3 regions of the Methylobacterium ajmalii genome follow, and region 2 is predicted to be linked to each of the others. Evidence: predicted binding sites of a transcription regulator. Region 2 holds the regulator's gene; each other region holds the start of a gene.
The links. The regulator LexA, encoded in region 2, represses DNA repair genes until DNA is damaged. The targets are predictions, from matches to a motif close to TGTTCNNNNTGTGTTCNG.

Region 1 (3,274 bases), on a different contig from region 2:
GCGTCACGGTGAGCTGGTGCTCCGCGCCCCCGGAGGGCGCGAGATGGCGCAGCCGCACGTCGGCGAGCCCGGCCTCGGACAGCCAGCCCGACACCTGCTCGGCGGCGAAGCCGAGGCGGCGATGGGCCTCGTCGGCCCGCAGGAACTCGAGATTGTGGGGCGCGAAATCGACGACGAGGAGGCGACCGCCGGGCGCGACGAGGCGGGCGGCCTCGCGCAGCGCCCGGGCGGGATCGTCGAGGTAGTGCAGCACCTGGTGGATCAGCACGAGGTCGAAGCTCGCCCGGCCGAAGGGCGGCGCGTGGATGTCGCCCTGGCGCAGGTCGATCCGGGTCAGGCCCTGGCGCTCCAGGTTGGCGCGGGCGACCGACAGCATGGCGTGGTTGGCGTCCAGCCCGGTCGCCTTCGCGGCCCGCGGCGCCAGCAGCCCGAGCATCCGCCCGGTGCCGGTGCCGAGATCGACGAGGCTGCCGATCGGGCCGCCCCCGAGCACGTCGAGCACCGCCGCCTCGACGGTGGCCTCCGGCACGTGGAGCGAGCGCACCCGGTCCCATTGCGGGGCCAGCCGGGCGAAGAACGTCTGGGCGGCGTCGGCGCGCTGGGCCCGCACCGCCTGGAGCCGGGCCCGGTCCTCGGAGAGCGGCGGCGCCGTGCCGTCGAGGGCGGCGATGAGCGGCGCGACCAGGCCCGCCACGCCCTCGCGCAGGCGGAAGAACGCCCAGGCGCCCTCGCGGTGGCGCACCACCAGCCCGGCCTCGACCAGGAGCTTGAGGTGGCGGGAGATCCGCGGCTGCGACTGGCCCAGGATGTCGGTGAGGTCCGAGACCGACAATTCGCCGTCGCCGAGCAGCACCAGGATGCGCAGACGCGTCTCCTCCGCCGCGGCGCGCAGCACGCCCAGGGCGTCGGCGAAGGGGACGGTGGCGGTCATGTCGTCGGGCTCCTCGCCTCCAATGCGAAACATAAAGATATCTTTATGTGAGGAATGCACAGGGTGCAAGCGGCGTTTCGCGGACGGGATCGTGGCGGAGAGGGGTGGAGCGCGCGAGTGCGGAGCCGAGAGCTGCGCTCATTCGGGGAAGAGCCGTCTGGGGAACGGCGTGGCGCCGGGTTTCCCCTCTCCCCGACAGATCCCGGGCTTGCCCGGGATCTGCAAGCAACGGACGAAGTCGGGCTTGCCCGACTTCTCGCGGGGAGAGGCCTTCGCCCCCCTTGCTGGGGGCGAAGGTAGCGCGAAGCGCGAGGGTGAGGGGGTGTTTCCGGAGGTGCCTCACTCGTTGAGACCCCCTCACCCTCGCTGCGGCTGCGCCTCCGCTTGCCGCTGACCCGACAAGGGGTCAGCGGCCCTCTCCCCGCCCGCGGGGAGAGGAGAAGCCCGCGCCCTTTCTTTTCGCGATGCCCCGCGTTGACCGACCCCGGGCCACTCCATTATGTTCCTGCTTCGTTCGGGCCTCTCCGCCCGCCCAGGAGCGTCCCGCTGCCATGGCGCAGGCCACCTCCCCCGGCTCGTCCTCCGGCACGAATCCTCGCGGCAAGACGCTGTTCTTCTTCGAGAAGCCCTCGGCGATGCGCCAGGTGCAGCGGTTCTTCCGCTCGCCCAGCACGGTCTGCGTCGCGGCCGAGGGGCACCTGCTGGAGGTGGCCGAGCCCGGGGAGATCCGGCCGGACTGGAAGCCCTGGCGCTTCGACGCGCTGCCGATCGCCATGGAGCGGCTGCCGGTCGCCCCCGGTCACGGCCGCTCGGGCCAGTCGCACGCGCCGAAGCTCGCGGCGATCCGCCAGGCGCTCTCCGGGGTCGAGCGGGTGATCATCGCCACCGATCCGGGCCGCGAGGGCTCGATGATCGCCTGGGAGGTGCTGGAGCATCTCGGCTGGCGCGGCCGGGTCGACCGGCTGCGGCTCGGGGCGCTGGACGAGATCTCGATCCGCCGCGCCTTCGGGCTGCTGGCGCGTGAGGACGATTCCGGCGAGCGCGATTACGCCGCCTATCTCGAGGCCCTGTGCCGGCAATACGAGGACTGGCATCTCGGCCTCAACGGCACCCGGGCGGTGTCCCTGCGCCTGCGCCCGCCGGCCTTCCGCGAGCCCTGGCGCTTCGGCGGGGTGCAGACGCCGACGCTCGCCATCCTGGCCGATCTCGAGGAGCGCATCCGCACCTTCGTGCCGCGCGACTTCTACAAGATCGCCCTGCCGGTGACGACGGAGAGCGGCGCGCGCCTGACGCTCTGGCACGCGCCGAAGGACAAGATCTTCGAGATCGCGGACGCCGAGACGATCCGCGACGCCGCCGCGGGCTGGGCCGGCCCGCTCGCGGTGGTGCAGAAGGACGTGCGGCGGACGCCGCCCAAGCTCTTCTCCAAGGACACGCTGGCGCGCGCCTGCGCCAAGCGCTTCGGCTGGGACCCGCAGGTGACCGCGCGCCATGCGCAGGCGCTCTACGACAAGGGCTATCTCAGCTATCCCCGCACCGAATCGGTGCATCTGCCGGAGTCGCAAGCCAAGGACGCCGCCGCGGTGCTGGCGGCGATCGCGGTGGCCGACAAGGACCTCGCGGCCCACAATCCGGCGACGCCGCAGATCCGCCGCGGGCCGAAGGGCCACTACGTCAAGGATCCGGGCGAGCACCACGCCATCGTGCCCCTGCGCAAGGTGCCGGGCCCGGGCGACGTGGCGCCGGAAGCGCTGCGGCTGTGGCTGCTCGTCGCCAAGAACTTCCTCGCCGCCCACATGGCCGACGGGATCGACGCCCGCACCACGGTCACGGCCGAGGTCGCGACGCCGCTCGGGCAAAAGCGCTTCGTCATCACCGGCAGCGTGGTGAAGGTGCCGGGCTGGCGCGCCCTCTACGGCACCGAGGCCGACGAGGACGAAGTGGTGCCCGGCAAGGCCAAGGCCGACGACGAGCCGACCACCGGGCGGCTGCCGCCGGTGCGCGACGGCGAGGCCGGCACCGGCGGCGACCCGACGATCGAGACCGCCCGGACCGAGCCGCCGCGGCGCATCACCCGGGGCGAGTTGCCGGTGGTGATGGGTCGCCTCATCGACCAGATCGAGGACCCGGCCCTGAAGCGGGCGCTCGAGAACCCCGCCAACCCGACCGAGCCGAAGGGGCTGGGCACCGCCGCCACCCGCGACGCGGTGCTGCCGAAGCTGATGAAGAGCCACTACGTCACGCTGCTCAAGGGCAAGGACCCGGCGATCACCGTGACGGAGGTGGGCCTCGCCTTCGTGGCGGCCGTGCGCCGGGTGTTTCCGGCCTATGGCGACCCGGTCG
Region 2 (3,274 bases):
TCGAGGCCACGGGCGCCTGCAACGGCATCGAGAACTATTCGCGCTACCTCACCGGCCGCAAGCCCGGCGAGCCGCCGCCGACCCTGTTCGAGTACCTGCCCGACAACGCGCTGGTCTTCACCGACGAGAGCCACGTCACGGTCTCGCAGATCGGCGGCATGTACCGGGGCGACTTCCGCCGCAAGGCGACGCTGGCCGAGTACGGCTTCCGCCTGCCCTCCTGCCTCGACAACCGTCCGCTGCGGTTCGAGGAATGGGACGCGATGCGCCCGCAATCGATCCACGTCTCGGCGACGCCGGCGAAGTGGGAGCTGGAGCAGACCGGCGGCGTCTTTGCCGAGCAGGTCATCCGCCCGACCGGCCTCGTCGACCCGGTCATCGAGGTGCGCCCGGCCCGCTCCCAGGTCGACGACCTGCTTGGCGAGGTCAAGGAGGTGGCGGCCGCCGGCTACCGCACGCTGGTGACGACGCTCACCAAGCGCATGGCCGAGGACCTGACCGAGTACCTGCACGAGAACGGCGTGCGGGTGCGCTACATGCACTCCGACATCGACACCCTGGAGCGGATCGAGATCATCCGCGACCTGCGGCTCGGCGCCTTCGACGTCTTGATCGGCATCAACCTCCTGCGCGAGGGCCTCGATATCCCGGAATGCGCCCTCGTCGGCATCCTCGACGCCGACAAGGAAGGCTTCCTGCGCTCCGAGACCTCGCTGATCCAGACCATCGGGCGGGCCGCCCGCAACGCGGACGCCCGCTGCATCCTCTACGCCGACCACATCACCGGCTCGATGGAGCGGGCGATGGCCGAGACCGAGCGCCGGCGCAAGAAGCAGCTCGCCTACAACGAGGAGCACGGCATCACGCCCCAGAGCGTGAAGCGCAACATCTCGGACATCCTGGAGAGCGTCTACGAGCGCGACCACGTCCAGGTCGATACGGGGCTCGCCAAGTCCGCCGTCACGGTCGGCCACAACCTCAAGGCGGTGATGGCCGACCTCGAGAAGCGGATGCGGACGGCCGCCGCGGACCTCGACTTCGAGGAGGCGGCGCGCCTGCGCGACGAGCTCAAGCGTCTCCAGGCGACCGAGCTCGCCATCGCCGACGACCCGATGGCGGCCCAGGCCGACGTCGAGCGCGACGCCGGCCGCTTCGGCGCCAAGCGCAAGCGGCGCGGCCCCGAGCCCCTGGGATACGGCCCCGGCGGCAAGGGCACCTCCGACGAGGGCACCCGCATCCGCCAGCCCGACCTCGACGACATGGGCCCGGGCACCGACCGCGAGGTGCCCTTCTCCTACGCCGAGCGCCCCACCGGCCGCTCGACGCAAGGCTTTCCGGGCCAGAAGCCCAAATACAAGGGCCGCAAGGGGCGGGGCTGACACCCGTCCGACGGGCCGGCGCGGCGGACAGTCCCGCGCCGGTCGAATTCCGGGAGGGGCCTGCCTCATCGTACGATCGACCCGCGACATCCCCGTCTATCACCCCGGTTGCTGCGGCCGTGCGCCGCTTTTTCGAAGCCGCTTGCGGAACACTTGCGGAACGCTTACCATGTTCGCGATTTGTTTCCGGAGCGCGGCAGCGCGGGGATGAGAGTGTCACATGCTCACGCGTAAGCAGTTGGACCTGCTCCGCTTCATTCAGCAGAGAATGCGCGAGACGGGCGTCCCCCCGTCCTTCGACGAGATGAAGGACGCCCTCGATCTCAAGTCGAAATCGGGCATCCACCGCCTGATCACCGCCCTGGAGGAGCGCGGCTTCCTGCGCCGCCTGCCGAACCGGGCCCGGGCGATCGAGGTGATCCGCATCCCCGAGACTGTGACGGGGCCGGCGACGGCTCCCGCGGCCGGGGCCGAGGTGGTGCGGTTCAACCCGAGCGTCGTCGAGGGCGGGCGCGCTCACGAGCCCAAGCGGCCCGCCGGCATCCCCGCCATGGCGACGGCCTCGGACGAGAACGGCCAGTCGGTCAGCGTGCCGGTGATGGGCCGGATCGCCGCCGGTACGCCGATCTCGGCGATCCAGAGCCAGAGCCGCACGGTGGCGATGTCGCCGGACTTCCTCGCCAGCGGCGAGCACTACGCCCTGGAGGTGCGCGGCGACTCGATGATCGAGGCCGGCATCCTCGACGGCGACCTCGTGGTGATCCGCCGCCAGGAGACCGCCAATACTGGCGACATCATCGTGGCCCTGATCGACGACGAGGAGGCGACCCTGAAGCGCCTGCGCCGCCGCGGCTCGTCGATCGCGTTGGAGGCTGCCAACCCGGCCTACGAGACCCGGGTGCTCGGGCCGGACCGGGTGCGGATCCAGGGCCGGCTGGTGAGCCTGGTTCGGAAGTACTGAGGCGGCGCTTCGTCTTCACGAAAAGGCGCGAGTTTCCCCTCTCCCCGCCCGCGGGGAGAGGGGAGAGCCCGCGCGCTACACCTTGCCCGGGCAGCCCTGCCGCGGAGGGGGGGAGGGTTGAGGACGGCAGCGCCCGTCAGTGCGCACTCCCCGTCGCCACGAACTTGAACAGGAACACGCCCGCGATCACCCACACCACCGGCTTCACCTCCCGGAAGCGGCCGGTGAGCAGCTTGATCACCGCATAGGTGATGAAGCCGAAGGCGACGCCGTTGGCGATCGAGTAGGTGAAGGGCATCAGGAGCGCCGTCACGCAGGCCGGCAGCACCTCGGTCAGGTCGTCCCAGTCGAGATCGACCAGCTCGTGCAGCATCAGGCAGGCGACGTAGAACAGAGCCGGAGCCGTGGCGTAGGCCGGGACCGAGCCGGCGAGCGGCGCGAAGAACAGGCAGGCCAGGAACAGGACCGCCACCGTCGCCGCGGTGAGCCCGGTGCGCCCGCCCTCCTCGACGCCCGACGCGCTCTCCAGATAGGCCGTGGTGCTCGACGTGCCGAGGAGCGAGCCGACGAAGATCGACGAGGAATCGGCCATCAGCGCCTTGTCGAGGCGCTCCATCTTTCCCTGCGTGAGGAGTCCCGCCCGGTTGGCGACGCCCATCAGCGTACCGGTGGCGTCGAACAATTCGACGAGGAAGAACACCAGGATCACGTTGAGCAGGCCGCCCGACAGCGCGCCGGTGATGTCGAGGGCGAACAGCGTCGGGGCGATCGAGGGCGGCAGCGAGGCGACACCCTGGAAGGTGTTGTCGGCGACGACGAAGCTCAACGCCGTGACGGTCAGGATGCCGGCGAGCAGCGCGCCGCGCACCTTGCGCACGGAGAGCACCGCGACGATCAGGAAGCCCAGTACCGCCAGCACCGCGCTCGGCTTGTG
Region 3 (3,274 bases), on a different contig from region 2:
ATTCCTCCAGGATCGTCTGGGCCACCTCGGTGTGCGGCTGGTCCTCCAGGAGCTTGGCCCAGCGGGAGAAGCTCTGGCACAGGGCGCGCACGGTCGAGCGGGGCTTGGGCTTCAGCTCCTCGGTCTCGCTCATCATGCGGGCCGCCTGGAGCAGCGGCACGTTGGCGCGGCGGGCCAGGCCGTGCAGGGCCTGGAGGGTCGCGTCGCCCAGGCCGCGCTTGGGCGTGTTGAAGATCCGCTCGAAGGCGAGGTCGTCGGAGCCGTTGGCGACGATGCGCAGATAGGCGAGCGCGTCGCGGATCTCGGCCCGCTCGTAGAAGCGCGGGCCGCCGACGACGCGGTAGGGCAGCCCGAGCTGGACGAAGCGGTCCTCGATCTCGCGCATCTGGGCCGAGATCCGCACCAGCACGGCGATCTCCGACAGCTTGTGGCCCTTGGCCTGCAAACTCTCGATCTCCTCGCAGACGAGGCGCGCTTCCTCTTCCGAATCCCAGGCGCCGGTGACCGTGACCTTCTCGCCCTCCGGGCTGTCGGTGCGCAGGGTCTTGCCCAGCCGCCCCTCGTTGTGGGCGATCAAGACGGACGCCGCGGCCAGGATGTGGCCGGTCGAGCGATAGTTGTTCTCCAGCCGCACCACCAGGGCACCCGGAAAATCGTGCTCGAAGCGCAGGATGTTGTCGACCTCGGCGCCGCGCCAGCCGTAGATCGACTGGTCGTCGTCGCCGACGCAGGCGACGTTGCGGTGCCCCTGCGCCAGGAGCCGCAGCCAGAGATACTGGGCGACGTTGGTGTCCTGGTACTCGTCGACCAGGATGTAGCGAAAGCGCTGCTGGTAGTTGGTGAGGATGTCCGGGTTCTCCCGCCACAGCTTCAGGCACAGCAGCAGCAGGTCGCCGAAATCGACCGCGTTGAGCGACTTCAGCCGCTCCTGGTAGGCGGCGTAGAGCGCCCCGCCCTTGCCGAAGCCGAAGGCCGAGGCCTCGCCCGCCGGCACCTGCTCCGGCCCGAGGCCGCGGTTCTTCCAGCCGTCGATCGTGCCGGCGAGGCTGCGGGCCGGCCAGCGCTTCTCGTCGAGGTCGGCCGCCGCGATCACCTGCTTGAGGAGCCGCAACTGGTCGTCGGTGCCGAGAATCGTGAAGTCGGAGCGCAGGCCGACGAGTTCGGCGTGGCGGCGCAGGATCTTGGTGCCGATGGCGTGGAAGGTGCCGAGCCACGGCATCCCCTCGCCGGCCGCGCCGATCAGCGCGCCGATGCGCTCCTTCATCTCCCGGGCGGCCTTGTTGGTGAAGGTCACCGACAGGATGTCGAAGGGCCGGGCGCGGCCGGTGGCGATCAGGTGGGCGATCCGCGTGGTCAGCACCCGGGTCTTGCCGGTGCCGGCGCCGGCCAGCACCAGGATCGGCCCATCCGTCACCTCGACGGCGCGGCGCTGCTCCGGGTTCAGCCCGTCGAGGTAGGAGACGCCCTGGGGCACCACCGCGGCGCGGGCGCGGGCGGAGATCGAGGTGGAGCCGGTCCCGGCGATATCGCGAGTCATGCCGGCATCACTGGACCAAAACGCGAACGGCGTCGAGGGTGCGGGACGCATGGGAGCCGGATGCCGGCGGGTCTCCGCGGGACCCGGAACCTTGCGGGCAGGAACCTTGCAGCGAGGAACCTTGCAGCAGGCGCCGCGTCGTCCCCACCTGACAGGTCTCGTCCGCGGAAAAGGCCCCCGATGCGCGTCCACAGCCTCCTGATCCTCGCCGCCATGGCGGCGCCCCTCCCGGCCCTGGCCCAGAACCAGGCCCCGGTGAACCGCGCCCAGCAGCGGGTCGAGGGGATCAACCGCTCGATCGAGAGCAGCGGCGAGATCCGCGGCATCCAGCAGCAGAACCGCTTCGAGACCAACCAGCTCCAGGGCCAGATCCAGCGCCAGCAGAGCCTGCCTCCGGCGCCCCTGCCCCCGCTCGGCGTGCGGCGCTGAGCCGGCGGCCGTCCGGCGTCAGTGACGGACCCGGGCGCCGGCGGTCGCGAAGGCCATGGTGTCCGGCCGGTGGTGGCCGCGGGCCGGGATGCCGATCACCCGGCCGAGATCGTCGGGCCGCGGCAGCCGGGCATGCGAGCCGAGCATGACCGCGAGATTGGCCTGGATGTCCTCCGGAAACGGCGCCACGCGCCGCGTCTCCGGATCGACGTGAAGGGAGAGATTCTCCGACGAGGCGGCCACCCAGCCCTCGGTCGCGTGGCGGATCTCGGAGTAGAAATGCAGCCGCTTCTCGTCGAAGGCGATGAGCTGCAGCGTGACCCGGATCGGATCGTCGAGCACCAGTTCGCGGCGGTAGCGCACGTGCACCTCGGCCGCGAAGGTCGTGCCGCGCCCGCTCTCCATGTAGTCCGGCCCGAGGCCGACGACGCCGAACGCCTCGTCCACCGCCCGGTCGAACAGGACGTGATAATACGCCATGTTGAGGTGGCCGTTGTAGTCGATCCATCCCGGCTCGATCACCATCGTGGACGACACGAACGGCGCGAAGAAGAAGATCGAGGCGGGGCGGTCGTCTGCCATTGTGGGGCTCCCGATGGCGCACGCGGGATGACAAGGGCGCCCAGGCACGTACCATGCTCGGGCCCGGGATGCACCCCCGCCTGCCTTGCACCTTGGGGCAAGGAGCCACCCTCGCAGCGCACTTCTCCGTGACCGGTCCGGCGGATATGCCGGGGGGATCCGGCCTGCTAGGGTGGCCGGCGCAAGGCCGGGACGCACTTTCCCCACGGCGCCCGCCAGTCCGTTTCGGGAGTCGACACCGCCATGAACGCCCTGAGCCCCACCCCGTCGCGGGAGCGCCCGAGCTCCGAGACCGTCGAGGCGGTGATCCGCGAGCTGACCGCGCAGTTCGGCAACCGCGTCGTCACCTCGCAGGCGGTGCGCGAGCAGCATGCCAGCACCCTGACCTGGGTCGCCAACCAGCCGCCGGACGCGGTGGTCTACGCCCTGAGCACGGAGGATGTGCAGGCGGTCGTGCGGGTCTGCGCGGCGCATAAGATGCCGGTCGTCGCCTTCGGCACCGGCACGTCGCTGGAAGGCCACGTCAACGCGCCGTACGGCGGCATCTCGATCGACATGAACGGGATGAACAAGGTCCTGGCGGTCCATGCCGAGGACCTGGACTGCGTGGTCCAGCCCGGCGTCACCCGCAAGGCGGTGAACGAGCACCTGCGCGACCAGGGCCTGTTCTTCCCGATCGACCCCGGCGCCGACGCCTCGCTGGGTGGCATGGCGGCCACCCGGGCA

Region 1: the regulator LexA is predicted to act here: its motif matches at 1,432-1,449, upstream of V3T34_RS15125 (type IA DNA topoisomerase).
Region 3: the regulator LexA is predicted to act here: its motif matches at 1,549-1,566, upstream of V3T34_RS23985 (ATP-dependent helicase).

Annotation. Positions count from the first base shown of each region.
Region 1 covers NZ_JAZFXT010000029.1:32,601-35,874, forward strand. Annotated here, with positions in the region: gene V3T34_RS15120 (ArsR/SmtB family transcription factor) at 1-931, opposite strand, end outside; gene V3T34_RS15125 (type IA DNA topoisomerase) at 1,483-3,274, shown strand, end outside.
Region 2 covers NZ_JAZFXT010000002.1:25,593-28,866, forward strand. Annotated here, with positions in the region: gene uvrB (excinuclease ABC subunit UvrB) at 1-1,379, shown strand, start outside; gene lexA (transcriptional repressor LexA) at 1,600-2,340, shown strand; gene V3T34_RS00370 (NCS2 family permease) at 2,477-3,274, opposite strand, start outside.
Region 3 covers NZ_JAZFXT010000058.1:80,793-84,066, forward strand. Annotated here, with positions in the region: gene V3T34_RS23985 (ATP-dependent helicase) at 1-1,537, opposite strand, end outside; gene V3T34_RS23990 (hypothetical protein) at 1,718-1,966, shown strand; gene V3T34_RS23995 (thioesterase family protein) at 1,985-2,548, opposite strand; gene V3T34_RS24000 (FAD-binding oxidoreductase) at 2,792-3,274, shown strand, end outside.